DNA from 3 places in the Methylobacterium sp. D53M genome. Region 1 is predicted to be linked to each of the others. Evidence: riboswitches for the same ligand, from Rfam matches in the RefSeq annotation. Region 1 holds a riboswitch; each other region holds the start of a gene.
The links. A riboswitch is a leader RNA that binds a small molecule or an ion and turns the genes downstream of it on or off. The one in region 1 is predicted to bind cobalamin.
Positions count from the first base shown of each region.

Region 2: linked by a shared signal. The riboswitch ahead of ACLBYG_RS19510 (TonB-dependent receptor plug domain-containing protein) and the one ahead of ACLBYG_RS18450 (CbtB domain-containing protein) in region 1 are both predicted to bind cobalamin.
Region 3: linked by a shared signal. The riboswitch ahead of ACLBYG_RS19495 (TonB-dependent siderophore receptor) and the one ahead of ACLBYG_RS18450 (CbtB domain-containing protein) in region 1 are both predicted to bind cobalamin.

Region 1 covers NZ_JBKFAL010000013.1:66,331-76,493, forward strand. Annotated here, with positions in the region: gene ACLBYG_RS18430 (CTP synthase) at 1-1,627, shown strand, start outside; gene ACLBYG_RS18435 (DNA polymerase III subunit chi) at 1,686-2,138, shown strand; gene ACLBYG_RS18440 (S10 family peptidase) at 2,138-3,730, shown strand; gene ACLBYG_RS18445 (discoidin domain-containing protein) at 3,753-5,117, opposite strand; cobalamin riboswitch at 5,279-5,473, shown strand; gene ACLBYG_RS18450 (CbtB domain-containing protein) at 5,509-5,691, shown strand; gene ACLBYG_RS18455 (CbtA family protein) at 5,708-6,460, shown strand; gene ACLBYG_RS18460 (DUF1636 domain-containing protein) at 6,453-6,854, shown strand; gene cobW (cobalamin biosynthesis protein CobW) at 6,851-7,885, shown strand; gene cobN (cobaltochelatase subunit CobN) at 7,932-10,163, shown strand, end outside.
Region 2 covers NZ_JBKFAL010000014.1:134,974-143,464, reverse strand. Annotated here, with positions in the region: gene ACLBYG_RS19540 (AAA family ATPase) at 1-194, shown strand, start outside; gene ACLBYG_RS19535 (AAA family ATPase) at 394-924, opposite strand; gene ACLBYG_RS19530 (DUF6925 family protein) at 936-1,895, opposite strand; gene ACLBYG_RS19525 (ABC transporter ATP-binding protein) at 1,873-2,691, opposite strand; gene ACLBYG_RS19520 (FecCD family ABC transporter permease) at 2,688-3,734, opposite strand; gene ACLBYG_RS19515 (ABC transporter substrate-binding protein) at 3,731-4,564, opposite strand; gene ACLBYG_RS19510 (TonB-dependent receptor plug domain-containing protein) at 4,573-6,543, opposite strand; cobalamin riboswitch at 6,663-6,871, opposite strand; gene ACLBYG_RS19505 (VOC family protein) at 7,085-7,558, shown strand; gene ACLBYG_RS19500 (DUF1624 domain-containing protein) at 7,673-8,491, opposite strand, start outside.
Region 3 covers NZ_JBKFAL010000014.1:124,411-134,573, forward strand. Annotated here, with positions in the region: gene ACLBYG_RS19450 (branched-chain amino acid ABC transporter permease) at 1-15, opposite strand, end outside; gene ACLBYG_RS19455 (branched-chain amino acid ABC transporter permease) at 44-955, opposite strand; gene ACLBYG_RS19460 (branched-chain amino acid ABC transporter substrate-binding protein) at 979-2,145, opposite strand; gene ACLBYG_RS19465 (dipeptidase) at 2,364-3,341, shown strand; gene ACLBYG_RS19470 (4-vinyl reductase) at 3,347-3,877, shown strand; gene solA (N-methyl-L-tryptophan oxidase) at 3,929-5,089, opposite strand; gene ACLBYG_RS19480 (hypothetical protein) at 5,344-5,574, opposite strand; gene ACLBYG_RS19485 (hypothetical protein) at 6,009-7,004, shown strand; gene ACLBYG_RS19490 (hypothetical protein) at 7,018-7,467, shown strand; cobalamin riboswitch at 7,769-7,961, shown strand; gene ACLBYG_RS19495 (TonB-dependent siderophore receptor) at 8,144-10,163, shown strand, end outside.

The DNA of each region.
Region 1 (10,163 bases):
GACGCGGTACGTTTTCATCACCGGCGGCGTGGTCTCCTCCCTCGGCAAGGGCCTCGCCTCGGCGGCCCTGGCGGCGGTCCTCCAGGCCCGCGGCTACCGGGTCCGGATGCGCAAGCTCGACCCCTACCTGAACGTCGATCCGGGCACGATGAGCCCGACGCAGCACGGCGAGGTGTTCGTCACCGACGACGGCGCCGAGACCGACCTCGACCTCGGGCATTACGAGCGCTTCACCGGCGTTCCGGCGAGCCGGGCCGACAACATCACGACGGGCCGGATCTACCAGGACATCATCGCCAAGGAGCGCCGCGGCGACTACCTCGGCGCCACGATCCAGGTGATCCCGCACGTCACCAACGCGATCAAGGACTTCGTCCTCGACGGCAACGACAGCTTCGACTTCGTGCTGGTGGAGATCGGCGGCACGGTCGGCGACATCGAGGGCCTGCCGTTCTTCGAGGCGATCCGGCAGCTCGGGCAGGAGCTGCCGCGGGGCACCTGCTGCTACGTCCACCTGACGCTGCTGCCCTACATCCCGTCCGCCGGCGAGCTGAAGACCAAGCCGACCCAGCACTCCGTGAAGGAGCTGCGCTCGATCGGCATCCAGCCCGACATCCTGCTCTGCCGCTGCGACCGGCCGATCCCGATGGACGAGCGGCGCAAGCTCGCGCTGTTCTGCAACGTCCGCCAGACCGCGGTCATCGAGGCCCTCGACGTGGCCTCGATCTACGAGGTGCCGCTCTCCTATCGGACCGCCGGCCTCGACCGGGAGGTGCTCGGCCATTTCGGCCTGGAGCACGGCGAGGAGCCGGATCTCGGCCGCTGGCAGACCATCGCCGAGCGCGTGCGCAATCCCGAGGGCGAGGTCTCGATCGCCATCGTGGGTAAGTACACGGGGCTGAAGGACGCCTACAAGTCGCTAACCGAGGCGCTGACCCACGGGGGCATCAGCCACCGGGTGAAGGTCAATCTCGAGTGGATCGAGGCCGAGGTGTTCGAGCGCGAGGATCCGGCGCCCTTCCTCGAAGGCCTCAACGGGATCCTCGTGCCGGGCGGCTTCGGCCAGCGCGGGGCCGAGGGCAAGATCCGCGCGGCCCGCTACGCCCGCGAGAAGCGCATCCCCTATCTCGGCATCTGCTTCGGCATGCAGATGGCGGTGATCGAGGCGGCCCGCTCGCTGGCCGGGATGCCGGAGGCCAACTCCACGGAGTTCGGCGACACCGCCGAGCCGGTGGTCGGCCTGCTCACCGAGTGGCTGCGCGGCAACGAGCTGGAGCGGCGCGCGGCGGCCGGCGATCTCGGCGGCACGATGCGGCTCGGCGCCTACGAGGCGAAGCTCGACCCCGAGTCCAAGATCGCCCAGATCTACGGGTCCGATCAGATCTCGGAGCGCCACCGCCACCGCTACGAGGTCAACATGGCCTATCGCGAGCGGCTGGAGGCCAAGGGCCTGCGCTTCTCGGGCGTGTCCCCCGACGGCCTGTTGCCCGAGACGGTGGAGCATGTCGGGCACCCGTGGTTCATCGGCGTGCAGTTCCATCCGGAGCTGAAGTCGCGCCCGTTCGAGCCGCACCCGCTGTTCAAGGGCTTCGTCGGCGCCGCGATCGAGCAGAGCCGCCTGGTCTGAGGCCGCGGCGGCGCGCCGCTGCTCGCGCGGCGGCCCGCGGCCCTATATCCTCGGAGCCGTGACCGAGATCCTCTTCTACCACATGCAGCGGCAGCCCCTGGAGAAGGTGCTGCCGAACCTCGTCGAGCGCTCGCTGGACCGCGGCTGGCAGGCCGCGATCCAGGCGGCGAGCGAGGAGCGCCTGCAGGCGCTCGACGACCACCTCTGGACCTATTCCGACGAGAGCTTCCTGCCGCACGGCACCGACCGCGAGCCCGACGCCGCGAGCCAGCCGGTGGTGCTCACGCTCCGGGACGTGAATCCCAACACCGCCTCGATCCGCTTCCTGGTGGAGGGCGCCGACCTGCCGCCCGACGCCGGGCAGTACGAGCGGATCTGCATCCTGTTCGACGGGACCGACCAGGACGCGCTGCTGCGCGCCCGCGAGCAGTGGAAGCAGGCCAAGGACGCCGGTCACGCGGTGGCCTACTGGCAGCAGGACGAGTCCGGACGCTGGAACAAGAAGGCTTGATGGTGGCCCCCCACGCACGTCTCGGGCGCGCCGCGCTCGCCCTCGCCCTGGCTCTCGCCGCGCCCCCGGTCACCCTCGCCCAGGACGCGCCGCACGGCCATCCCGCGGAGAGCAAACCGGCGCAGCGCGGACCGGAGGGACGCCGCCTGCCGCCCGATTCGACGACCAAGCAGAGCGTGACGCTGCCGGACGGCCGGACCCTCGACTTCACCGCCACGGCCGGGAGCCTGCCCCTCGTCGACGAGGCCGGCAAGCTGCAGGCCGAGATCGCCTACGTCGCCTACACGATGGCGCCGCAGGCCGGCCGGGAGCGTCCCGTCACTTTCGCGGTCAATGGCGGCCCGGGCGCCGCCTCAGCCTATCTCAATATCGGGGCAATCGGGCCCTGGCGGCTTCCGGTCGGCGGCGACAGCATCAGCCCGTCGCAGCCGGTGACGCTGACGCCCAACGACGGGACGTGGCTCGGCTTCACCGATCTCGTCTTCCTCGACCCCGTGGGGACCGGGTACAGCCGGGCTGCGGACGGGAACGGCAAGGCCTACTGGTCGATCGATACCGACGCCTCGACCCTGGCGGCGACCATCGCGCGCTACCTGCGCGTCAACGACCGCATGGCGAGCCCGAAATTCTTCGTCGGCGAGAGCTACGGCGGCTTCCGCGGCCCGCTGATCGCCGAGAAGCTCCAGGAGGAGATCGGCGTCGGCCTGTCCGGCATGGTGCTGCTCTCGCCGGTGCTCGATTTCGCGTGGCTGGAGACGCCGCGGACCAATCCGTGGGGCTACGTGCTGAAGCTGCCCTCGCTGGCGGCGGGCGCGCTCGAGCGGGCCGGCACGGTGCCGACGCCAACCCTGCTCGGCGACGCGGAGGCCTACGCCTCGGGCCCGTACCTGAGCGACCTGCTCAAGGGGCCGAGCGACACGGCCGCCGTCGCCCGGATGACCGAGAAGGTCGCGCCCCTCGTCGGTCTCGACCCCGCCCTGGTGCGTGCCCAGGCGGCGCGCCTCTCGACCCGGAGCGTCCAGCGCGAGATCGACCGCGCCGAGGGGCGCGTGACCAGCGCCTACGACACCGGCATCACCGGCTGGGACCCGAACCCGGACGCCGCCCAGTCGAGCTTCGAGGATCCCCAGCTCACCGCCCTCCAGGCACCGCTGACGAGCGCGATGCTCGACCTCTACGCGCGGACGCTGAAATGGCCGGTGACCAACATGCGCTACGAGCTCCTGAACAACGCCGTCAATCGCGGCTGGAGCTGGGGCTCGGGCCGGCAGGCGCCCGAGGTCCTGTCGAACCTGAAGGGCGATCTGGCGCTCGACGGGAACCTGCGCGTCCTCGTGGCGCACGGCTTCACCGACCTGGTGACGCCCTACTTCGCCTCGAAGCTCCTGCTGGCGCAGGTCCCCGCCTACGCCGCCGGCCGCCTGAGCCTCGCGGTCTATCCGGGCGGGCACATGTTCTACACGCGTCCGGATTCGCGCGCCGCCTTCCGGACGGACGTGGAGCGGATGTACACGGACGCCCTGAAGGTGCGCGACGCCGGCTCGACCCGTCCGGCCGGAGCCCCCGCCGAGCTTCTCCGGACGGCGCCGTAGCGCCTCCGGCCCGCCGCGCCGGTCACGCGTCGTCGAAGGCGAGGGCCTCGGCCGGGTAATCCACCATCGTCCGGCGCTGCGCGTCTGTGTTCTGCCACTCGCCGACCTTCATGTAGCGGCCCTCGAGATCGCGGACCTCGACCACCTTCCCGATCGTGGGGATCGACTGGAAGCCCTGCGGCCAGTTCGACGCGAAGTAGAAGACCTGCTCGACGTGGTCCGAGAGGTGGCAGATCCCCGGCCCGAAGGTCCCCAGCCCGAAGACGAGGTAGCGGCCGTTCACCAGCGCCGCGACGTCGGAGATCAGCGACTCGCTCTGGATCTCCACCGGCAGGCCGCGCCGTTCCGCGTAGGCCTCCACCTCGGCGATGACCGGGTTCAGCCTGTTCTCGAAGACGAGCTTGACCGAGCGGATCCGGCCCTCGGCCAGGAGCCGGTCGATGACCATCCGGTAGAACGCGAAGGGCGGCTGCGGGTAGTGCGGATCGACCCAGGTGCTGAAGATGTCGCCCGACCGGATGTGGATCAGGAGCTGGTCGTGGGGCTTCACCGGGAAGTTCTTCGGCAGACCGTTGAACAGCGGCCGGATCACGCTCTGCACGATCGCGCGCGAATCCGCCGGTCCCCGCAGCGCGGTCACGCGCTCGAACTGCGTCGGGTCGAAATACAGGCCCGACAGGAAGTAGCCGTCCGCCGGCAGCGGCTCGTCCGGCGGGATGAAGGTGATGCCGTCGCAGGTCAGCCGCTCGGTCAGGAAGATCACCTTGCTGCGGTCGACCTTGGGCACCTTGATGTATTTCAGGTTGAGCGACTTCGCGATGGACACCGCGATGATGTACTGGACGAGGCAGTTGCCGAAGGCGCCGTTCTCGAACAGCGACAGGCCGACCAGTGCATGGCTGGCGCGGTCGGGCGCCGACTGGAGCGCGTAGGTGACGTAGACGTTGGCGCCGGGCTTCTCGTTCAGGAGCGTCACGTCGAGGCCGAGCATCGCCCGCAGCGCGATCAGGTCGACCGCGGCCTCGTCGGCGCGGATGCCGATGCCGGCGATCCGGGCCGGTTCGGGCGCGGCGATCCGGACCGCGCGCGCCCAGGCCCGCTCGTCGGGGACGATCGCGGCGACGAGGGCGTCCGGGGTCGCGGTCCAGCCGGCGAGGTCCGGCTCGGCCCACGTCACGCCGTCCTGCGAGACCGCCACCGCGACGTCGCCGGGCTCCGCGGGAACCGCCCCCTCCCCCGGCCGCAGGGCGACGGAATGGATCGGGAAGCGGCCGCCGAGGTCGACCTCGAGCCACGTCGTTCCCGTGCCCGCATCGGAGACGATCCGCGGCTCACGGCCGGCCGCGAGATCGACGAGGACCGGGGTCGGATCGTCTGTCGGGGCCATCGGGTCTCCGGGAGTTCAGCGCCCGCGCCGGGGCCGGGCGGGTATCGGGTGCGGCGGTGCCCGCTCCGGGGCGCGGCCGTCAAGCCCGCCCCGATCGCGGGGCGGGCGCGGGAAACGGCCGCGATCCGGCGCCGCTCCGTTGTGTCCCGGCGGTCATGCGTCTACAACGGCCGGGCGACGGTGCCCCGGAGACGGGGTGAAAAGGGAATGCGGTGAGGGGTTTGAAGCCCCGACTCCGCGGCTGCCCCCGCAACTGTGAGCGGCGAGCGCCCGCCAAGCGCCACCGGAGCGATCCGGGAAGGCGGTGGGCGCGCCGAGCCGCGAGCCAGGAGACCTGCCGTCGCGACAGGATCCCGCAATGCCGCCGGTGGGGCGGCTGGAGACGCTTCTGATGACGACGCAAACCCTCGCCCCCGTCGCCGCCGGCACCCGCGCCGCGGAGCGCCCGATCGCCGTCGCACTCGCGGCCGTGCTGGGCCTCGGCCTGCTGTTCATGGCGGGCTTCTCGCCGGCGATCGCGCTCCACAACGCGGCGCACGATTTCCGGCACACCCAGAACTTCCCCTGCCACTGACGTCCCCGGACCAGGGATGATCATCCGGCTCCTGTCGGCGGCCCTCGCCGCCGGCTTCTTCGCGGCTGCCATCGTGACGGGCCTCGAACTCACGCTGACCTCGCCGCTGATCGTCGCGGCCGAGCGCTACGAGCAGCAGGAGGCGCCGAACCGGGCTGCCAAGGCGCTCCCGGTCAGGGCGTTCCCGATCGTGCTGGCCCATGCCGGGCACGACCACGCCGCGCCCGACGCCGCGCCGGAATGGCAGCCTGCGCCCGGCCTGCCGCGGATGGCCTTCACCGGGCTCGCGACCCTCGTGGGCGGCGTCGGCTACGCGCTGCTGCTCGGCGCGGTGATGCTCGCCTGCGGCCGCGAGCCCACGCCGCAGGTCGGCCTCGCCTTCGCGGTGGCCGCCTTCGCCAGCGTCGCCCTCGCGCCGGGCCTCGGCCTGCCGCCGGAACTGCCCGGCAGCGCGGCGGCCCCGCTCGCGACGCGGCAGGCGTGGTGGGTGATGACCGCCGCGGCGACCGGGATGGGGCTCTACCTGATCACGATACGCCGCGCGCTGATCACGATCCTCGGGGGGCTCGTCCTGATTATCGCGCCGCACGTCGTCGGTGCCCCGCAGGCGCCCGAGGCCGCGTCCGAACTTCCGGCCGCGCTCGCCGCGCAATTCGCCGCGCGGTCGCTCGCCATCAGCTTCGTGTTCTGGATCCTGATCGGACTCGGGCTCGGCTGGGCGTGGCAGGCCTTCGCCCGTGGCGCTGATCGGGGGGCGGCCCGTGCCTGAGACCGTGCTCTACGTCTGCACCACCTGCCGACGCCCAGACGACGATCCGGCCGGGCCCCGCGCTGGGGCCCGCCTGCTGGAGGCGCTCCGGGCGCGGAGCGGCGCCACGCCGGACCTGCGGGTCGAGGCGGTCGAATGCCTGTCGGTCTGCAAGCGGCCCTGCACCGTGGCGGTCGCCGCGGCCGACCGCTGGACCTACGTCTACGGCGACATGGATCCGGCCGCCTCGGCCGAGATCATCCTCGGCGGGCTCGCGGCCTACGCGGCGACCCCGGACGGCATCGTGCCCTGGCGCGAGCGTCCGGAGGCGTTCCGCAAGGGCGTGATCGCCCGCATCCCCCCTTTCCCAGAACCCCGCCCGGTCCCCGCCGGCACCCTGGAGCCCGCGGAATGACCCTCGTGAACAAGATCCCCTGCACCATCGTCACCGGCTTCCTCGGGGCCGGCAAGACGACCCTCGTCCGCCACGTGGTGGAGAACGCCAAGGGGCGCCGCCTCGCGATCCTGGTGAACGAGTTCGGCGACATCGGCTTCGACAAGTCCTTCCTGGCCGCCTGCGGCGTCGAGGGCTGCACCGAGGACGCCATCGTCGAGCTGCCGAACGGCTGCATCTGCTGCACGGTCGCGGACGATTTCGTGCCGGCGCTGGAGACCCTGCTCGGCCGCGCCGAGCCGCCGGAGCACATCCTGATCGAGACCTCCGGCCTCGCCCTGCCGAAGCCGCTGGTCCAGGCGTTTCAGTGGCCGGCGATCCGCTCGCGGGTGACCGTCGACGGCGTGGTCGCGGTGGTCGACGGCCCGGCGGTGGCCTCGGGCGCCTTCGCGGAGGATCCGGAGGCCCTCGCGGCCCAGCGCGCCGCCGACCAGTCGGTCGACCACGACAACCCCCTGGAGGAGGTGTTCGAGGACCAGCTCCTCTGCGCCGACCTCGTGGTCGTCAACAAGGCCGACCTGATCGACGCCGCGACGCGGGCGCGGGTCCGCGCCGAGGTCGAGGGGCACCTGCCCCGCGCCGTGAAGGTCGTGGAGACCGAGAACGGCGCCATCGACCCGCGGGTTCTGCTCGGCCTCGGCGCGGCCGCCGAGGACGATCTCGACGCCCGCCCCTCGCATCACGGCGAGGGCGAGGACCACGACCACGACGATTTCGAGACGGTCGCGCTGCCGGTGCGCCCGGCGGTGACCGCGGGAGATCTCGCGGCCCGGGTCGAGGCGGCGGCCGAGGCCGCCGGCGTTCTGCGCATCAAGGGCTTCGCCGAGGTCGAGGGCAAGCCGATGCGCCTCGTCGTGCAGGGTGTCGGCCGACGCGTGACCCATCATTTCGACCGCCCCTGGCGGGCCGGGGAAGCCCGCGACGGGACGCTGGTGGTGATCGGCCTCAAAGGCTTCGACAAGGACGCCGTCGCGGCGGCCATCGCGGGATGAGGCCGGTCGCGCACGCCCGCCCGGACTCGCTCTAGGGGCCGCCGCGGTGCACCTCGTGCGCATCGATGCCATCTCCCTCGACGAGGGCGAGGCGGCCGTGGATCTCGGGCAGGAGCCCGGCGACCTCGTGGTGCTGTCCTTCACCGACAGCGACCTCGCGTCGGTCGGGCAGGCCCACGCCGCGGAGCCCGGCCTGCCGAGCCTGCGGCTCGCGAAGCTCGCCAGGCTGCGGCACCCGCTCTCGGTCGACCTCTACGTCGAGCGCGTCGTGGCGCGCGCCAAGGTCGTGGTGATCCGCTGCCTGGGCGGCCTCGATTACTGGCGCTACGGGATCGAGCGCTGCGCCGAGGCCGCGCGGGCGCACGGCGTCGTCCTCGCGGTCCTGCCGGGCGACGACCGGCCGGATCCGCGCCTCGCCGCCTTCTCCACCGATCCCGACCTCGCCGGGCAGCTCGACGCCTATTTCCGGGCCGGCGGCCCCGACAACCTGCGGCGGATGCTGCGGCGCCTCGCGATCCGCCTGGGCGCCGACGGCCCGGTCGAGCCGCCGCAGCCGCTCCCGCGCGGGTTTCCCTGGTGCCCCGGCTGCGGGGTCCTGCCCCTTGAAGCAGCCCTCGCCGCGGCCGCGACCGCGATCCCGCTCGCCGGAGCGCGCAGCGCGGCGGAGCCCGTCGCGCTCCTGCTGATCTACCGCCCCGCCGTGCTCGGCGGCGACACCGGCCCGTTCGTCGCCCTCGCCGCCGCCCTGCGGGCGCGCGGGATCGGCGTGCTGCCGATGGCCGTGTCGAGCCTGAAGGAGCCGCAGGCCGCCGCCGCGGTCGCCGCGGCCGTGCGCGCGCGCAGGCCCGATCTCGTGATCGCCGCCACCGCCTTCTCGGCCCGCGAGGACGAGACCGGCTTCGTGCTCGACGGCGGCGACTGCCCGGTTCTCCAGGCCTTCACGGTGGGGTCGCCCCGCGCGGCCTGGGAGGCCTCCGCCCGCGGTCTCGGCGCGGCCGATCTCGCCATGCAGGTCGCGCTGCCGGAATTCGACGGCCGGCTCTCGGGCTTCCCGATCTCGTTCAAGGAGGAGAGCGCCGAGATCGCCGGCTTCGCCGAGCGGCGCGCCGTGCCCTACGAGGCCGGCATCGCCGCGCTCGCCGACCGGGCCGCGGGATGGCTGCGGCTGGCCGCCCTGCCCCGGGCGGCGCGGCGCGTCGCCCTGGTCCTGTCCGACTACCCTGCCCGCGGCGGCCGGGCCGGCTTCGCGGTCGGCCTCGACACGCCCGCGAGCGCCCGCGCGATCGCCGCCGACCTCGCGGCCGCGGGCTACGCGGCCGGCGCGCTTCCGGAGCCCGGAGCGCTGATGGCGGCGCTCACGGAGGGGCCGCCCGCGTTCCGGGTGCCGCTCGCGGCCTACGCGGCGTGGTGGCGCACGCTCTCCGAGGACGTCCGCGCGGCCGTGACCGACAGCTGGGGCGAGGCCGAGGCGGACCCCGCCTGCGTCGAAGGCGCCTTCCGGTTTCGGATGGTCCGGGACGGCGGCCTCGCGGTCTTCCTCCAGCCCGACCGCGGCCGCGATCCAGATCGCAAGACCGGCTACCACGATCTCGACCGCGCCCCGACCCACGCCTACCTGGCCTTCCATCTCGGCCTGCGGCAGCAATTCGACGCCCTGGTGCAGCTCGGCACACACGGCACCGCGGAGTGGCTGCCGGGCAAGGCCGTGGCCCTGTCACCCGCCTGCTTCCCGGCGCTGTGCGTCGGCGGGCTGCCCGTGATCTACCCGTTCATCGTCGACGATCCGGGCGAGGCCGCGCCGCTCAAGCGCCGCCTGGGCGGGGTCGCGCTCGGGCACCTGACGCCCGACACCGCCGTCCACGCGCTGACGCCCGAGGCGGCCCGCCTCCGAGAGCTGGTGGAGGAGTATTCCGCCGCCAGCGTGCTCGATCCCCGCCGGGCCGACCTCATCGCCCGTGCCATCCTGGAGGAGGCCGGAGCGGCCGGACTGCTGGACGGGGCCGGGATCGGCGCGGACACGCCGATGGACGAGGCGCTGACGCGGCTCGACGCGCATCTCTGCGATCTCGGCGAGACCGTCTTCCGCGACGGCCTGCACGTCTTCGCCCGCGCCGCGGACCGGGCCGCGGACGTCGTCGTGGCGAGCGCGGACTCCGAGCGGGCCGGCCTGCTCGCGGCCCTCGACGGGCGGTTCGTCCGACCGGGCCCCTCGGGCTCGCCGTCGCGCGGGCGGGCCGACGTGCTCCCGACCGGGCGCAACCTCGCGACCCTGGACCCG
Region 2 (8,491 bases), on a different contig from region 1:
GCGTCGAGGCCAGAATCGCGGACATAGCCGGGTTCGAGCTTCCCTCTTGGTCGTCAGTCGTGGAACGCGACTACGTACCGTGGACCTCGCCCAGGCTCGTGGTGGATACGGCTCTTCTCACGCGGGACGAGGCGGTCGCCGCGATCGAGGCCGCGATCGACGGATTATCCGGAGGGGCGCCCCCAGCCTCCTGAGCGGTGGTCCACCTTCTCCCGATGCGGACGGGCCGCTGCCGACTCAACGCAGTCGTACACGAGCGGTCGAACGACAATCGAAAGCGGAAGTGTTTTCCGCCACTGCCCCAGCAGTGATGAGCCTATTGCGGCCGCTCAACTGAACGCGACGGCTCCCCGGGGAGCAGCCGTGCTCGCTGGCTGCCGCTGCAGGCACTCTTCAAGGTTCGATGAGTTCGACCTGATCCGCAGGCAGCGAACGCCACCAAGCGCCAGACGCACGGAATGCCTCATAGGCTAACCGTAGGACATACTCCGGCTGACAGTGCGCCGGGTCGATCTCGCGGCGGGCCTCGTTGCGGGCGAGGAGCATTTCCCAGGATAGGTCGAACACCTTCCACTCGACCGGGAGGCCATAACGGTCGATGACCTCAAGCTCGGCTTCGAACACCTCTTGGTTCAGGTGGGTGTCGGCCATCACAACGCTGAACCCCGCCGCCAGGGCTTCATCCAGGGCAGCGACCTTCACACCGTGGAGCAGTCGGCGCGCCCTCTCGTCCCAGTCCGTCCCGCGCACCTGCCAGTAGACCTGACGGTCCGGCGGCCAGAATGTCTGGCGCAGGTCGTCCAGGGTGAGGTGCACCCAGCCCTGCAGCGGGTCGTACCGGCGCGCGTAGGTCGTCTTGCCCGCGCCGGGGCACCCGATCAGCCCGACGACCCTCTGACGGCGCGGGGATGCCTCAACGTCCATCGAGCGTGGGCTTAAGCATGGTTGGCGGCGTCCTCGTCGAGCTCGGGGTCGGCCTCGACGGTCTCGCCTCGCAGGTAGCGCGCCTGGACCTCGGCGACACGGCGAGCAGCCTGCGCGTGGCGATTCGACACGAGGCTGTCCTGGCCGAGATCCCCGCCGCGCTTAACCGCGAGCAGATCCGGGTCACCCCAACGGTCGAGGAGTACTTGAAAGGCGTCGTGCCGAGCAACGTCGAAGGCGACGCGCTGACCCATCATGTCCTTGTAGGGGTGCGCCGGATGAATGCCGGCGCAAGGGACCCAGCCCGCCGGGATCGGGGTGGTCGCCGCGTGCGTGCGGCCGCCGCGCAGGAGCTTGGGCAGGACGTGCGTGTGGGGCCCCTCCGGGCTGGTACCGCCAGGCCCCGGGATCGGGGCGTAGACCTCGATGCGGCCGATCCGGGCGAGGAATACCCGGTGGGGGCTCAGCGCGACGAGTTGGCGGCCGATGGGGTTTGCAGGGTCGAACAGGGGAAGCCCGACGCCGGACCGGAGACAGGCGATGGCCTCCGGGTCGCTCGTGCGGACGCAGGCATCGACCGCCAGGAGGCCGAGGCCCAGGTCGAACAGGATGGCGTCGCAGTCCCGTTCGCGGGCGGCGTCCCGGTCCGGGCCGAGCTCCGTCACCACGCCGCGCCGGTTCATTGCGCAACTCGCCTCGGGCAGGCACAGAGCGACGGCATGGTTCCAGCCAGTCGCGACTGCGGTCTCATAGGCCACCGGGCGCAGGTCGGGACCGGGAGCGAGCGCGATGGCGCCCCGCTCCGTCGCCAAGCCCATGCGCCCGGCCGGCAGCGGCGATGTAGCCTCATCGGGATCGCGCATGAATTCGGCGATGGCGCCGAAGCTGCCGAGGCTCCAGGCGGTACCGGGATCGGCCAACGCCTCGCGCAGCAGGGTCGTGACCGCGTCAGCCTGTGATGGTGACGTCATCGCGTTCCTCCGTCGTGGTAGCCTCGGACCGCGTCCAGGGCAGGATGTATCGTGTTCCGTCGCAAGCCCAGCCCCGCTCGGCCGTGACACCGAACGCGCTGGCAAGCAGGACGTCGGTCAGGGCCTCCTCCGGGGTGCCGTCCGCGACGAGGCGGCCACCGGCCAGCACGACGATGCGGTCGCAGAACCGGGCCGCGAGCGTCAGGTCGTGCAGCACGGTCACGACACCGGTGCCGTCTCGGGAGATGCCTCGAAGAAGTGCCATCGCGTCGAGCTGGTGCGCTGGGTCGAGGGCCGTGACCGGTTCGTCGACGAGAAGCCACGGCGCCTCGACGGCAAGCGCCCGGGCGAGCAGCGCGCGCATGCGCTCGCCCGAGGAAAGGGTCGGCTCGGCTCGGTCAGCGAGATGGGCAATGTCCGTCCGCGCCATCGCCCGCGCCACCGCAATCTCGTCGGCCTCGGCCTGGGATGCGAACGCACGACGGTGCGGCAGCCGGCCGAGCGTCACGATCTCGCGAACCGTCATCGGCCAGCCGACGCCGGCCCCTTGGAACAGGGCGGCGATGCGGCGGGCACGCTCCTCGCGGGCCAAGCCGGACAACGGACGGCCGTCGAGGGTGACCTGACCCTGCGTCGGGACAAGGAGCCCCGCCAAGGCACGAAGAAGTGTGGTCTTGCCGGCTCCGTTCGGGCCAACCAGCCCGACGAAGCGGCCGGGCTCCAGGGCGAGACCGATGTCCGAAAGGATGGTCCGTCCATCCAGCGTGACCTTGATGTCGTGCAGGCTGACGCTCATGCCCGCCTCCCTCGGTTGCGCAGGAGCAGCACGATCAGGAACGGCGCCCCGACCAGAGCGGTCACCACGCCGAGCTTGAGTTCGGGCCGGGTGGCGAGCAGGCGCACGCCGATATCCGCCGCGAGGACCAGGACCGCCCCCGCGAGGCCGCTCGGCAGCAGGCACGCGCTGGGACGGGCACCGACGAAGGGTCGCATCAGGTGCGGCACGACGAGGCCGACGAAGCCGATGGCACCGGAGACCGCAACACCGCTCCCGACGGCCAGGGCCGCACCGGTGACGAGACGCAGGCGCACAGAGACCAAGCCAACCCCGAGGCTCGCGGCGGTGTCCTCGCCAAGCGTCAGGGCGTCGAGGGCGGAGCCGGTCGACAGCATGAGGGCCCAGCCGACAACCACCAGCGGCAGGCACAGGAGCACGTGGTCCAGGCTGCGGTCGCTTAGCGAGCCCATCAGCCAGAAGACGATCTCCAGGGCCGCATAGGGATTCGGCGACAGGTTCAGCGCCAGCGCGGTCAGCGCCCCGGCTAGGCTGGACAGGCCGACTCCCGCGAGGATCAGCCCGAGGGTACTGCTGCCTCGGGCCGCGAGCGCGTTCAGGAGGAGCGCGGCAAGACCGGCACCGGCGATGCCGCCGAGCGGCAGGGCAAGGCTCATGGTAGCGGCGAAACCGCCGTAGAAGACGACGACCGCACCGAGAGCCGCGGCCGAGGAGATGCCGAGGATGCCCGGGTCCGCGAGCGGATTGCGCAGGTAGCCCTGCATCGCGGCGCCGGTCAGGCCGAGGCTGAAGCCGACCAGCACTCCGAGCAGGGCGCGCGGGATGCGAAGCTCCCACAGGACCAGGGCCGGAAGCGTCGTGCGACTGGCGACGAGGTCTGGGAAGGCGGCGGGCACGTCGAAGGGCGCGTAGCCGATGGTGATGGAGGCGAGCGTCAGCGAGAGGGTGGTGAGCCCGAGGACGGCGATGAGGGTTCGCCGGGCGCGCGGCGTACCGTGGCGACGGGAGGCCTTTGGACGGAGCGAGGTGACCGGCGCGTTCATGGCTGAGGCGCCTGCGTATTCGCTGCCTCGGCGAGGCGCGCCACCACCTCCGCGACCTGAGGACCGGGACAGGTCCAGAAGCGGTTCGGGATGTCGACCGTCCAGTGCGCCCGCGCGAGAGCCCGAAAAACCGGATGGTGCAGGAGCGTGTCGGCGAGCGATGGCGAGCCCGGTGCGCCCTCATCGACGACAATCAGGTCCGGGTTCGCCAGCGCCGCGGCCTCGAGGGGCACCTGCCCGAAGCGGTCACGCCCGATCTCGGCCGAGACGTTGACGAGGCCGGCGGCGCGGATCAGCGCGTCTCCGAGCCCGCCGGGTGCCACCGTGAAGGCGTTCGGGCGCATCACCAGGGCGCGGAGAGGCCGCTTGGCCGGCACGATGGCGGCAAGTCGCGCATCGAGCGCCGCCACCATCGCCTCGCCCCGTTCGGGATGGCCGAGCGCCGCCGCGACCTGCCGGACCTGTGCGCGGATGCCGTCGAGGTCGGTCGGCACGCCGAGTTCGAGCACGGGGGTGCCGACGCGTTTAAGCATGCCCACCGTCGTGCGAGTCGTGAAGGCACCGGCGATCACGAGGTCGGGCTTCAGGGCCACGACCTCCTCGGTAAGACCACGCGTGACCGGCAGCCCGACAGCCTGGCTCGCGACCGTCGACCCGCGCGGGTCACGTGCGAGGTAGCTGACGGCCAGCACCTGGTCGCGGTCCGCCAGCCGCAGGACGAGCTCGTCAGCGCAAAGGTTCATCGAGACCACGCGCACGGGTGCCGCCGCCGCACCACTGGCTACGGCGGACATGACTGCCACGAGGGCGAGCGTGAGGCGCGACCTCATCCGCGACCTCAGAACGATGTCACGCGGACGCCGCCGTAGACGGCGAGCCCCGGACCCTGGAAGCCGGTCGGGTTCTGGTAGCGCTGGTCGAACAGGTTATCGATCCGCCCGAACACCGTCAGGGTCTCGCTCCAGGCGTAGTTGACCGACAGGTTCACCAGCGTGAAGCCGGGGGCCTTCAGGCGGGGCACGGAGAAGTCCCTGTTTCCGTCCACGAACGACCCCAGCACGATGAGCGTGCCGGTCATGGTCAGGCTCGGCATCAGGTTCCAGATCGCGGTGGCGCTGACCTTGTTGCGGGGCCGGCGCAGCAGCTCCTGGTGGGCGATCTCGTCCTTCGTCATCGTGGTGGTCCAGTCGAGCCGCCCGCTCCAGAACTCGTTGAAGCGCAGGGCGACGAAGCTCTCGGTGCCGTAGGCAGTCGCACGGCCGACGTTCACGTTGGTGGAGAAGGTCGGGTAGTAGGCCGTCTGGATCAGGTTTTTGAAGTCGGTCTGATAGTAGGTCGCGCCCACGGTCATGAAGCCGTCGAACAGCGGCTGCTCGAAGCCGCCGTCGAATCCGAAGCTCTCCTCGGGCCGCAGGTTCGGGTTCCCGAAGAAGCGGAAGCCCGGATAGTCCTGATAGAGCTGGCTTAGGGTCGGCGGCTTGAAACCGGTGCCGACGCTGCCCTTCAGGCGGGTCCCAGTGCCGGGCACGATGTAGCTCGGCGCCACCCGGAAGGTGGTCGCGCCGCCGAACTGGTCGTTCGCGTCGTGCCGGATGTTGGCGACCAGCGCGGCGCCCGCGAAGGGCATCGTCTGAAGCTCGGCGAAGCCGGCGGTGTTGCCATTGGACCGGTCGATGCCGGTCGTCTCGAAGCGCTCATCCTCGCGCTGGGCACCGAACAGCACGAGGTTGCCGGGTGAGAATTGCCAGTCGCCGCGGTAATCGAACCGGGTTCGTTCACCGAGGTAGGTGGTGGGCGTCGGCGGCGCTAGCGGGTCGAGCGGGCCGGCGAACAGGCGGTCGAACTTGGAGTAGTTCGCGCCGAAGACATTGTGGAAGCCCGGCACCGGCGTCCACTCGGCCTCGCCCCTCATAATCAGTTGCTGCTGGTCGTTGAGGTTACGGTACGGCAGCGGCGCGTACGGGAAGCCGCCGTCGGCCTGATCTAGATACGCGCTATCGGAGAAGCGCAGGACGTAGTTGAGACGGAACTCGTCGGTGAGTTGCGCCCCGAGCTTGGTCGAGACCGTCTTGATGTCGGTGAAGGCTGTCCGCAGCGGCACGCCGCGGGGCAGTAGCTCAAACGGGGTGATCTGGACGGCGGATTGACGGATGTGGCCGACCGACACCGAGTAGTCGAAGATCCCCTCCGAGCCCGAGATGTTGCCGAATTGGTTGAAGGTGCCGAACGAGCCGCCCTCGACGGTCGCCGTTGCCCGTGCCGGCCCTTCGCCACGCTTGGTCACAACGGAGATGACGCCGCCGATGGCGTCGGCTCCGTAGAGGCCGCTCTGTGGCCCACGCAATACCTCGATCCGCGAAAGGTCGTAGGTCTGCAACTGGCTGAAGTCGAAGGCGCGGTTCGGGGTCGAGGGGTCGTTGACGTCGATGCCGTCGATCTGGACCTTCACGTGGTTCGAGTTGGTGCCGCGGATGAAGACCGAAGTCTGACCGCCTGCGCCGCCGGTCTGCACGACGTTGAGGCCGGGCACCTGCTGGAGGGCATCCGGCACCGTCCGGCGCTGCTGCTCCTGCAGCAGGCGGTCGGTGAGCACGGTGACACTCGATCCTGTGTTGGCAATCGGCGTCGGCACGCCGGTGGCTGAGACCGAGATCTCAGACAAGGAGACCGCGGCCTGCGCGCCTTTCTGGGCATCGGCGAACGGCGCAGCGACCTGCTGCGCGAGGACGGGAATGGAGACGAGCAGCGCGGATACGGCGCAGGACAGCGCTAGGCTGCGCCGAAGCGCGGAAGGGACGGAACAGGACACGGGACGGCCTCGGGGGACGGCTGTGGCACGTCACCGCGAACGAGGCCTCGGCGGCCGCGTCCTCAAGGGAACCACGGCGCCGCGACACCTCCCAGGACACCCCGCCCGGCAAGCTCCGCGTGTGACCACGGCTGACGGCAGGTCTCCTGGCTCGCGGGTCGTCGCCCTCTCATCGTCTTCCCGGGCGAGGCCGCCCAGTGACGTCGTGATGAAGGACTCGCCGCTTACAGTTGCGGGGGCAGCCGCGGCATCAGCCGAGCCCTCACGGGCGTTGCCTCACCGCGTTCCCTTTTGATCCCCGAGGGGAACCGTCCCGCTCAAGCTAGGCTGTAGCTTATCGATCCGTCAATCCTCGGAGCAACGTTGTCCCGGCGTGTGCTGTCGGAGGGGCTGTGCACGGGCGAGCGCCGGGCTGATCGTCATAAGATGTGGTTTCTGTCTTTCCGCTTCCTCACGACAGATGCATTGAAGCGGACATAGCGGGGGGACCGACCACGACGCGTTGCAGACGAATGACCTCTTTCCCGGTGAGACATCCCGCATGACGGAACACACGAGCCTCCCCGTGCGGCGTGTCGATCATGTCGGCTTCGCGGTCGCCTGCCTCGACGAAGCCCTTCGGTTCTGGATCGACGGACTCGGCGCGCGACTTGTGCGGACGGGGGAGATGGGGGGCGAGTTTCTCGGTCAGGTGACCGGGGCGCATGGGGCGAAGGTGCGCATGGCGCTCGTTTCGCTCGCGGATCAGACGATCGAACTTCTGGAGTATCAGGGTCCGGAGCGACCGAGCGCGCCGGCCAAGCCGTTCGATCCTGGCTTCGCGCATCTGGCCCTTATCGTCGATGACCTCGACGCGCTGCTGGTGCGGATCGCTGCCTACGGTTGGAAGGCGCAAGGCATTCCGCAGCCGATTGCGAGCGGTGCGCGGGTTGGAACGCGGGTGATCTACGCCGTTGGCCCTGACGGCGCGACAATCGAGTTCATGCAGCCGCCGGCTTCCGTCCAAGATCTCTGATGCCGGCGGGCGGGGAACCGCTTGCCATCCCGATCCGAAGTCGACGGAGGCCCGGCGAACGACCGCCTCGGTTCGGAACCAGTCCGTCGCATAGCCAAGCCGATGGGTTCGACTTCAGAGGTACTTGAGCCAAGCGATGTCGCGTCGCGATGCCTTGAGGCGAGAGAACCAGGCCGTCGGGAAGTAGAGGGGCGGAATCAGCGCCGCGTACCACACCAGAACCCACGCGTAATTGCCGACACCGAACACGGTGCCTTGGGTCACGCCCCAGATCGCGAACGCGCCGTGGTAGAGCAGCCGCAGAACCGTCAGGTGAAATACGTAGAAGAAGAGCGGCGCGCCGCCGAACACCGCCAGCGCTGCGACCACCGGGCGGTCGCCCATGCGTTCCAGCGCGACGAGCAATAGCGCCCCGATCCCGAGCGTTAGCAGCAGGAACAGCAGCGAGGGCGGATACTTCGTCAGCGCGAAGAAGCTCATCGCGGTCCGCAGGGCGTCCTCGTCGACGACGAACCACGGTTTGTCCCCGTAGCCGTTCGCCAGGCGTAGCACCGCGAAGGCGACCAGCATCGTGATGCCGATGGCCGCAAATCGGCGCTTGCGCGTCCCTGGGGCGACGCCGGGCAAGAACCACGGGCCGATGGCATAGCCGAGAGCGATGACGCCGATCCAGGGAAGCACCGGGTAGGTCGTCTTGGCCACTAGACCGAATGGGTGCGCGATGACGTCGCGCTGGTGCAGCATCGCCCAGGCGACGAAAAAGGGATCATCGGGCCCGAGTTGGATCGGGTCGAGGAGATTGTGCCCGCAAACGATCAGCGTCCCGACCGCGAAGAGAACCGAGCGCGGCAGGCCGATCATCGCCGCCAGGACGATCATGCACACGCCGATGCACCAGATCACCGGAAGCCAAAGCGTCGGGCTGGCGACGCC
Region 3 (10,163 bases), on a different contig from region 1:
GTGGCGCATCAGCATCGGTACGTCATCCGGGCGGGAGGAGAGGTCAGACGCGCTCGCTGGCGCGCTCGGCCAGCAGCCCGGTGGGGCGCCACGTGATCAGGGCGATGACGGCGACAAAGGCGACGACGTTCTTGTATTCGCTGAAGGTCGGCAGGGTGGCGACGACGACGGTTTGAAGCCCGGCGAAGAGGTAGCCCCCGAGGATCGCCCCCCAGAGGTTGCCGAGCCCGCCGACGATAGCCGCGCTGAAGCCGATCACCGCGATCAGCAGGCCCATGCCGTAGTTGATCTCGCTGTAGTACAGGCCGGAGATCACCCCCGCGAAGCCCGCCGTCGCCGAGCCGAGGGCGAAGGTCAGGGGGACGACACGGAAGAAGTTGACCCCCATCGTCCGGGCGGTCTCCTGATCCTCCGCCACCGCCCGCATCGCGAGCCCGAAGCGGGTGCGGTTGATGATGTGGTGGACGACGGCGATAATCAGGAGCCCGGCCACGATCAGGATCAGCCCGTCATAGCGGACGAAGACGCCACCGACGGTCGCCCCCCCAGGTGGCAGCAGGGCGGGGAAGCGCTGCGAATTGGTGCCGTTGGGGAAGAACAGCCGGATCGCCTCGCGGATCACGGTGCCGACCATCATCGTCATCAGCAGCAGGTTGAGGGGCGGGGCGGAGCGCAGGGGCAGTATCAGGAGGCGGGAGATCCCGGCGCCGAGGAGCGCGGCGAGGCCCACGGCCGTCGAGACGCCGGCCAAGATCTGCACACCGGCCGGCAGCCCCGCGGCGGCGGCGGCAGTCGCCGCGACCAAGGCGCCGAAGGCTCCGAACGTCATCACGTCCCCGTGGGAGAACTTGATGACGTTCATCACCCCGAAGAAGATCGTGAACCCCATCGCCACGAGGCCGTAGATCGTCCCCTGCATGAGCCCGTTGAGGACGTACTGGCCAATCGCGCTCATCGCATATCTCCGATCGCTCGGTCTCAGCGGTGCAGCAACTTGCGCTTGCCGCTTGCGTACTCACTGTCCTCCCAGACGAGCCATTTGCCGTCCTGAACGACGTATTTCGTGGTGAGCGGCGTGATATTCTGGCCGTGGTCGTCGAAAGTGATCGGCCCAACGATCGAGGGCACGTCCTTCACGTCACCGAGCGCCGCGGTGATCTTCGCCCGCTCCGGACCCACCGCCTCGATTTTCTGCATCAGCAGGTGGGTGGCGATGTAGGCGAAGGGTCCGTAGGCCTCCGGCGGCTCCCGGAAGCCCGCCACCTTGTAGTTTTCGGTGAAGGCCGCGCCGCCGGGCATCTTTGAGAGTGGCGGCGAATCGAAGAAGGTCACGGTACCTTCGGCGAGATCCGGTCCCACGGCGTTGATGAACGCATCGCCCATGATCCCGGAGTTGCCTTCGAGCTGCGCCTTGATCCCGAGCTTGTCCATTTGCGTCCGCAGCCGCGTCCCCAGCGGCGTGAGGCCGCCGAAATAGATCACCTCCGGATTCAATTCTTTGATCTTCGTCAGCTCGGCACTGAGATCCTGCTGATCGGGCGCGACCGCGAAATTTCCGAGGATTTTTCCGCCGTTCTCGTTGGTGAACTCGGTGAAATATTTGTTCATCGACTTCCCGTAATCGGTCGAGTCGGCGAAGGAGACGAAGGTCTTGTAACCCTGCTCCTTCATGAACTGCGCACCGATCCGGTTTTGGCCGATGAGGATGCCGCTTACCCGGTGGATTTCCGCGTATTTGTTGGCATAGGTGATCTCGGGCAGCACCGCCGCCCAGACCACCATCGGCAGCTTGAAGCGGTGGAACACGTCGACCGTGGCGATGGCGGTGGCCGAGCAGTAATGCGGCACCGCCGCCGCGATGCTGCGGTCAGACCCGAGCTTGGTCACGACCTGCACGCCGACATTCGGTTTGCATTCGTCGTCTAGGACGACGAGCTCGTACTGATAACGATGGGCCGGATCGGCGTTGAACAGCTTCACGGCGAGTTCGGCGGAGTTGCGGGCGCCGATCCCGTGGGGGGAGTTCGGCCCGGTGAGGGGGCCGACGAACGCGATCTTCACCGTGTCCTTGGCCTCGGCCCATCCTGGGATGAGCAGCGCCCCCGCCACCACCCCTGCGAGGCACCGCCGCGTGATCCGACCCATTCCGCCTCTCCGTCTTCAGTCCAGAAGCAGACTAGGCAGCGGAGCCGTGGGCAGACTAGCACGCAAGCGCGCTGGCTCCTGAACGGATGCGCCATTGGTGCAACCGCGGGGCGCGGCGCGTGCGTACCGAGCCGATGACGGAAATGTCCTAGCTGCCATCCGGCGGAAGGGAGGATCAAGGGCACCCCGAACCAGGGAAGCTCCCACGGAGACTGCGCATGCCGTCCGACCTGCACGACCGATCGATCGTCATCGACGGCCTGATCATCTCCGACTTCGGCCGGCCGGTCTTCGAAGACATGCGCAAGGGCGGCCTGACTGCCGCGAACTGCACCTGCTGCGTCTGGGAGAATTTCACGGAGACGATGCGAAACGTGATGCGCTGGAAGGCGTATTTCCGCGAACATGCGGACCTGATCACGCAGATCTACACCGCCGCCGACATTCAGGCCGCCAAGGAAGCCGGGAAGACCGGTATCATCCTCGGCTGGCAGAACATCACCGGGATCGAGGACCAGGTTGGCTATCTCAGCCTGTTCAAGGAACTCGGCGTCGGCATCATCCAGATGGCGTACAACACCCAGAACCTCGTCGGCACCGGCTGCTACGAGCGCCGGGACGGGGGCCTGTCGGACTTCGGCCATGACGTGCTGGGTGAGATGAACCGGCTCGGCATCCTGGCCGACCTGTCGCATGTGGGTCCGAAGACGAGCGAGGACGTGATCCTCGGCTCCCGCCAGCGGGTCGCCTACTCACACTGCCTCCCTGCCGGGCTGAAGGCGCACCCGCGCAACAAGTCCGACGAGCAGCTTCGCTTCATCGCCGAGCGGGACGGGTTCGTCGGCGTGACCATGTTCCCGCCCTTCCTCAAGCGCGGACCGGATTCGACGGTCGATGATTACGTCGAGGCGATCGAGTACGTCCTGAACCTATGCGGCGAGGACAAGGTCGGCATCGGCACCGATTTTACCCAGGGCTACGGCCGGCCGTTCTTCGACTGGATCACCCACGACAAGGGCTATGGCCGCCGGCTCACCGACTTCGGCGAGGTGATCAACCCCGAGGGCCTGCGCACCATCGGCGAGTGGCCGAACCTGACAGCGGCGATGGAGCGGCGCGGCTGGCCGTCCGCGCGGATCGAGCGGGTGATCGGCGGCAACTGGTTCGCGCTCTTGCGCGACGTGTGGGGAGCGTGAGGGTCATGGGCAAGCCGCAGGTAGAGATCGCGGTCGACGACACCACCGGGCGCTGGTCCGTCGACGCGCTGCCGATGATCCTGGTGCCGCAGCACTTCTTCCTGAATAACCACTTCGCCCTTGAGGCGGAACTGGGTCCCGAACGGCTGGCGGAGGTGCTGCGGCCCGCTGGCCATCGCTCGGCCTATCATTGGTGCGAGAAGGAGGCCGCTCATCATGGGTTGGACGGCCTCGGGGCCTTCCACCACTATATGCGGCGCATCACCCAGCGCGGCTGGGGGCAGTTCGAGGTACTGGACGTCGATCTCGGGGCCGGCACCGCCTCGGTCCGACTTCGGAACTCGGCCTTTGTGGACGAGGAGCGCCGACGCCTCGGCCGCAAGGTCTGCACGATGTTCGCCGCGTGGCTCGAAGGCTCGCTCGAATATGCGGCGGCGGCCTCGGGCCGGACGCTGCATCTCCAGGCCCGGGAAGCCTATTGCGCCGCGGAGGGCACGCACGACCATTGCTTGTTCGAGGTCACGCCGCGGAGATAGGCTTCGGCTCTTTCCGATCCCGGCCGGATCCAGTCCGTGACGCCTCCGGCGCTACGGATTGGCGGGGCTCAGGCCCGGCCGCTTGAGGCCCAGGAAGCTAATCTCGTGGCGGGTCCGCCCGTCGCCGCTGGTGAGATCGGCAAGGATCTCGCCGATCACCGAGCAAAACTTGTAGCCGTGCCCCGAGCACGGCGAGGCCAGCACGACCTGCGGGTAGTCCGGGTGGTGATCCAGGATGAAGTGCTCGTCGGGGGTGTTGGTGAACATGCAGTCGCGCAAGGCCATGGTCGGCCCGCTGCCGGCGGGGAAGTAGCGTTCCGCGAAGTCGCGCAGGAGGCGCTCGTCGGCGGCATCCGGCTCCCGCCGCACGGCGTCCGGGGCGCCGGTCTCCCCGAGGTGATGGTAGCGCCCGAACTTGAACCCCGGAACCTCATAGACGGGCAGTCCGTAGTATCGTCCCTCCGGCACCTGCAAGTTGAAGACCGGAAAGCGCGACGGCTCGAACCAAGCGGGCTCCTGAGGCTGGAGCCATGCCAGCACTTGGCGCTCCGGGACGGCAAGACCGGCCAGGGGCGCGGCGAGATCCGCCGCCCAGGCCCCCGCCGTCAGGACCAGCCGCCCGGCTTCGTAGGTCTCGTGATCGGTCCGCACGACGACCCCACCTCCCGGGGTCGCCTGCCAGTCGAGAACCTGCTCGCGGGCATGGATCTCCGCCCCGTGGGCCTGTGCGGCCCGGACGTGGGCGACGATCGCCCGCTCGCTGGCCACGAGCCCGCCCTGGGGCTGGTAGACGGCGCGCATGCCCACCGGGAGCCGGTAAGCCGGGAACCGCTCGTTGACCGCGGTGGCGGTGAGGACCTCGTGGGGCAGGTCGTGCAGCCGAGCCGAGGCCAGGGCGCCCTGGAAGACGTCGCTCTCCTCCGCGCCGCCGTCGATGGAGCCAGTGATCACCAGGATCTCGTCGCCCGTCGCCGCCTCGAGGTCCCGCCACAGCGCGTAGGCCCGGTGCAGGAGCGGCACATAGGCCGGATCCTCGTAGTAGGGCAAACGGATAATCCGGCTGATCCCATGGGACGAGCCCATTGCGTGGGGGATATCGTAGCGCTCAAGCCCGAGCACGCGCTGACCGCGCTTGGCCAACTGCCAGGCCGCGGCACTGCCCATGCCGCCGATCCCGACAACGATGACATCGTAGGGCGTGTCCGAACGCATGGGGGCCTGCATCTTCGACCTGATGGCGGAGGGTCGCACTTCGGCACCGGTCATCCCCCGGAAGGGCGGGGATCGGCTTGGACGCAAGCGGCGCATCGGTAAGCTGCATGCGGCACGGGCGGGACCGCACCTTGTTCGCGGTCCCCGGTGACGAAGCGCCGGTTCGAGAGGACGGAGGGGCTTGCCCGTTGTGGGAGGGGGCAGCCTCTCCTGCCACCGCAGACGCGAGCCGCGAAACTGCAGAGCGTCCGGGTTCAGACGAGGACCGTGGTGTTCGAGGGCGGGCGAAGGGGCTCCTGTAGCTCCCGCAGGCGCTCGGTCTCACCGTCCCAGGTGGGTTGCGGTACCGCCTCCTTTGGGAACAGCTGGGACATGGTCGCCCGGGAGCGCGACGCCTTCCAGTCCAAGCCATGGCCGACCTGGAACCGCATCAGCGCTGCGATGTTGTGCCAGCCCCAGACGCCGTCGGCGCTTTTGGGGGCCACGTCATAGCCGAGCTTGATCGGCCGCAGTTAGATGGCGCGGGAGACATGGGGCTCGCGGCGGGCGCGAGGCTGAGCCCTAGGTCTCGTCAAGATCCGGGAATCCGCCAGGCTTCAGGCCTCGGAAGCAGCTCCACTCTTAGCAAGGGAAGATCATGTGGATCGTTTCGTTCGAAAAATCTCATTATCAGACGAGAAATTGCTGAGTCCATTTCTTCAGGCATGCTCATCTTCTTCTCCGCACATCAATACAATACAAAAAATTTGCAACGCGATAATCAAACAATACCAATTTATCTATCTCGCTTGTGAGCGATTTCCCGAGATCGGTTCATAGTGCACCACAGATCAAATCTGTAGCGTGTTGCAATGAAGCGACAGACGTCCGCAGGTAAATCTCTACCATTGCTGAATTGGCACCTCGGGGACTGCTCATCGTGGCCGTTCGAAAGTACTTTTCCATACTAGCGGCCATGTTTTGTTCCGGCTGTTCGATAACCCCTTCTCAAGAGGAGGTAACGGGCGTTAAAACCTCTGTCATAGCAAGGAGGCTGGCTTGTGAAGTCCGGGCGTCAGCCTACGAATTGATGGGCATCTACCTAGCGACCCGTGAAGACGATCCAGAAGCGGTACGATCCGGTCTTGCCATCAAGCAAGATATCGAGGCTTACGGTTCGGACGATATAAGGCGCATTGATTTTAAAGGGGTCAAACCCCATAACATATCTAAGATTAACAAATATCTTGACACCGCAGTGGCATTCGATTTTACATTGGATGGACTTGAGACAAATAATACAGAGATAAGTTTTACGCCGTTTCGAGCATTTCAAAGAGGGAGCAGGTCATTTGAGACCAGTTTGAACCTGGACAGATCAAGGCAAAATACTCAAAATTTCACCGATAGCTATACTTTACGAGAGTTGCTTTTTAGAAAAGATCCGAGGTGGTGCAATGTTAGCAGCGAAGGCCCCAATTACCTGTATCCTATTGCCGGCAAGGTAGGAATTTTTGACAAACTTTATCAGTTCGTTGAGCTGTCTGAATTCACCAATTTAGGTCCGGCAAAAGGCGACAAGAATGGCGTGCCGGCCATGTCGTTCAATATGAAATTCACAACCAAAGTCTCTGGAACGCTTGCGCCCAAGATTACATTGGCGCCGGTCGTGGGAGTCACAAGAACCAGTACTAGTTTCAATTTAGATGCAGAAAGAACAGATACTCACACTCTTATATTAGCATTCGCCCGTGGCGACTTGATCGTTCAGGACAGCACATTCTTTAGTGCTCTGTCGAGTCAATTCGTCGCACCAGTCCCCGATCGAGCGCAGCAACAAGCAAGAAATGAGATTAGTCGAAACATTCTCAGATCTCAGATAAACAATCCATACCGACCAACCGTCATTTACCAATCTCTCGTACCCTTCCTATAATTAGGGGTTAACAATGTCTACCGACAATAAAGCTGACGACCAATACGTGGAAGTTCCAGCTGCGGCGCTGGTCGCTGTTCAGCAGATGTTGAGCAAAGAAGGTCTAGACGATCTTTCGGCGAAAATATCTCGGGCACAACAAGTCGATCTAGATGCCTTTCTAGCGAAGGTCGGCAGTTTGGGCATCAATATTGCCGGGGTTGACACCGGACATATCTCTTTCGCAGAAAGCATAGAATCTGCGAAGATATTAGGATCACGATTGTCTATGGATAATCTAATTCAAACTCGAGATACAAAAGCTAAAATCAAACCTTCTGTGATCGCGGAGCTTCAAAACGAATTACGAAAGAGACCGGATATCATCGCAAGGAACATGGTGGCGAAGGCAGTAGACGAATGCGATGCCGATGACCCTTTTAATTGCCCTCGGGACTGGCCGTCGCTTATATCCCATGGTTGATAGTGTGACGACTTCTCCAAAGTAGGGTCGTAGGCGGTCAGAGCGGTTTGCATATGTCGGTAGGAGCCCGTCTGCTTTCTCGGCGGCCCTACTTCGAAGCAGCCATTCCGCCTACGGCCAGCTCCAGTAGTGTCGGCGGACGCTGCTGAACGGCCGGGCCGGGTGGTTTTCGGCCAGTCTGCTTCAAAGTATCAAACTCAAAAAGCGGTCGTTCGACCTTTGGCAGGAAATGGCCGAGATCCGACAGCGGCATCAAGGCAGAGCTATCAGGACGTTCGCGTTGACTCACGAGTCCGTGAGGCTGTAGCTGGGCCGTGACGGTTCCCCTCGGGGATCAAAAGGGAACGCGGTGAGGGGTTCGCCCCGAAGCCGCGGCTGCCCCCGCAACTGTAAGCGGCGAGCCCTTCACCACCATGTCACTGGGTCGCCCCGGGAAGACGGTGCGAGGGCGACGACCCGTGAGCCAGGAGACCTGCCGTCAGCCGTGGTCACACGCGAAACGCGTCGGGCGGGGTGTCCTGGCGGGTGTCGAAGCGCCGCCTCGTGAGGTGGTCGCCCAGGCCTCGTTCGCGGTGACGTGCCACTGCCGTCCCGAGGTCCTAGGCCCGTGTCCCATCCCGCTTCGCAATGGCGGCTTCGCGCATCCGTCACATCTTTGGCGCTCGTCTCCCTTGGTGTGCCCCCAGCGACTGCCCAAGGCCCACGAGCCGACGCAGCCCCGGCTTCGGTCGTTCTCGACCCGCTCTCGGTCGAGGGCAGTTACACCTCGGCCCCCACCTACCAGGTCAAGGATCTCTACAGCGGGACCAAGACCGTGACGCCGCGGCTCTCGCTGCCCCAGCAGGTCGACGTCGTGCCCCAGGAGGTCCTGCGGGACACCGCCGCCACGCGCGTCGAGCGCGCCCTCGACTACGTGCCGGGAGTCGGCAAGCAGAACGATTTCGGCGCCCAGAACCTCGCGCTCTACTCTGTGCGCGGCTTCGCCACCCAGGACATCTTCTTCAACGGCTTCAACATTGCCCGCGGTTACAACGGCGCGCCGGACACCCAGAACGTCCAGTCCATCGAGGTGCTCAAGGGACCGAGCGGGGCACTCTATGGGCGCAGCGACCCCGGCGGCACCATCAACATCCTGACCAAGCAGCCCGTGGCCTCGCCCTTCGTCGAGATGGGCACGCTGTTCGGGAGCTTCGGAACAGCGCGCACCACCGTCGACGCCGGCGGGCCACTGAACGAGGAGGGCACCGTCCTCTACCGCTTCAACGGCGCGCTCGCGAGGCAGGACAGCTTCCGCGATTTCGTTGACGGCGACCGCGTCCTAGCTGCGCCCGTGGTGAGCTGGCTGATCAGCCCGGACACCAAGTTGACCGTCGAGGCGCAATACCTCCGCAACCGCCAGACCTTCGACCGCGGGACGGTCGCAGTGAATAACCGCCTGGGCCTCGTACCGCGCTCGCGCTTCTTCGGTGAGCCGGGCGACAACTCGGTGTCAGAAGCCGGGATCCTGCAGATCCGCCTCGATCACGCCTTCAATGCCGACTGGCAGCTCAGGGTCGCCGGCCACTTCAACACCGGCAGCCTGACCGGCCTGCAGACCGGCGCGACCGGCCTTCTCGACGACGGCCGCACCCTGCTGCGCGAGTTCCGCCGGCACGACTTCACATGGGGCGTGGCCATCGGGCAGGCCGAGCTCGTCGGGCATTTCGACACCGGGCCGTTCGCCCACACCCTGCTGCTCGGCCTTGAGCACGAGCGCTACAACAGCACCGAGAACCTGTTGCGCTCGACGCCGCGGATAGACCCCTTCGCCATCGACCTGTTCAACCCGGTCTACGGCCAGCCCAAGCCGCCCTTCACACGGCGCTACAGCGCGAGCGAGAACGTCGGGAATACCGCCGTCTACGTGCAGGACCAGGTCGCGCTCAGCCCGGAATGGAAGCTCCTCCTCGGCAACCGAACCGACTTCTACAACCAGACCTTCCGTGACAAGGTCGGCAACGAGCGCACGGAGCAGGACCGGACCGGCTTCTCACCGCGTGCAGGTCTCGTCTACCAGCCGCTCTCTTTCCTCTCGTTCTACGGCAACGTGGCGGCCTCGTTCCGGCCCAACACCGGCTTCGACATCGCGACTCGACCCTTCGCCCCCGAGACCGGCTTCGGCTACGAGGCCGGCGTCAAGCTCGATCTCTTCACCGGCCTGAGCGTGACCGGCGCGGCCTTCCACATCGAGAAGGAGAACGTTCTCACGACCGACCCGCGGGACTTCTTCTTCCAGATTGCCGCCGGCGCCGTGCGTAGCCAGGGCTTCGACCTGAGCTTCGTCGGACAGGTTACACCCGAGTTCCGAGTTATCGGCGGCTATGCATTCATCGACGCGGCGGTGACCCGCGACGAGGTCCTGCGGGTCGGCTCGCCGCTCCTCAACATTCCGCGCCACTCGGGCAGCCTGCTCGGCGTCTACGAGGTCCAGGCCGGCGAGTGGAAGGGCTTTGGGTTCGGTGGCGGCGTCCGGGCCGTCGGCTCGCGCCTTGGGGACAGCGGCAACGAGCGGTTCCGGCTCCCGGGCTACGTGTTGACTGATGCCCTGGTCTATTACCGCTACGAGAACCTGCGCTTCGGGCTCAACGTCGATAACATCTTCGACGAGACCTACTACGAGCGCTCCTACAACGCCTTCTGGGTCGGCGTCGGCGAGC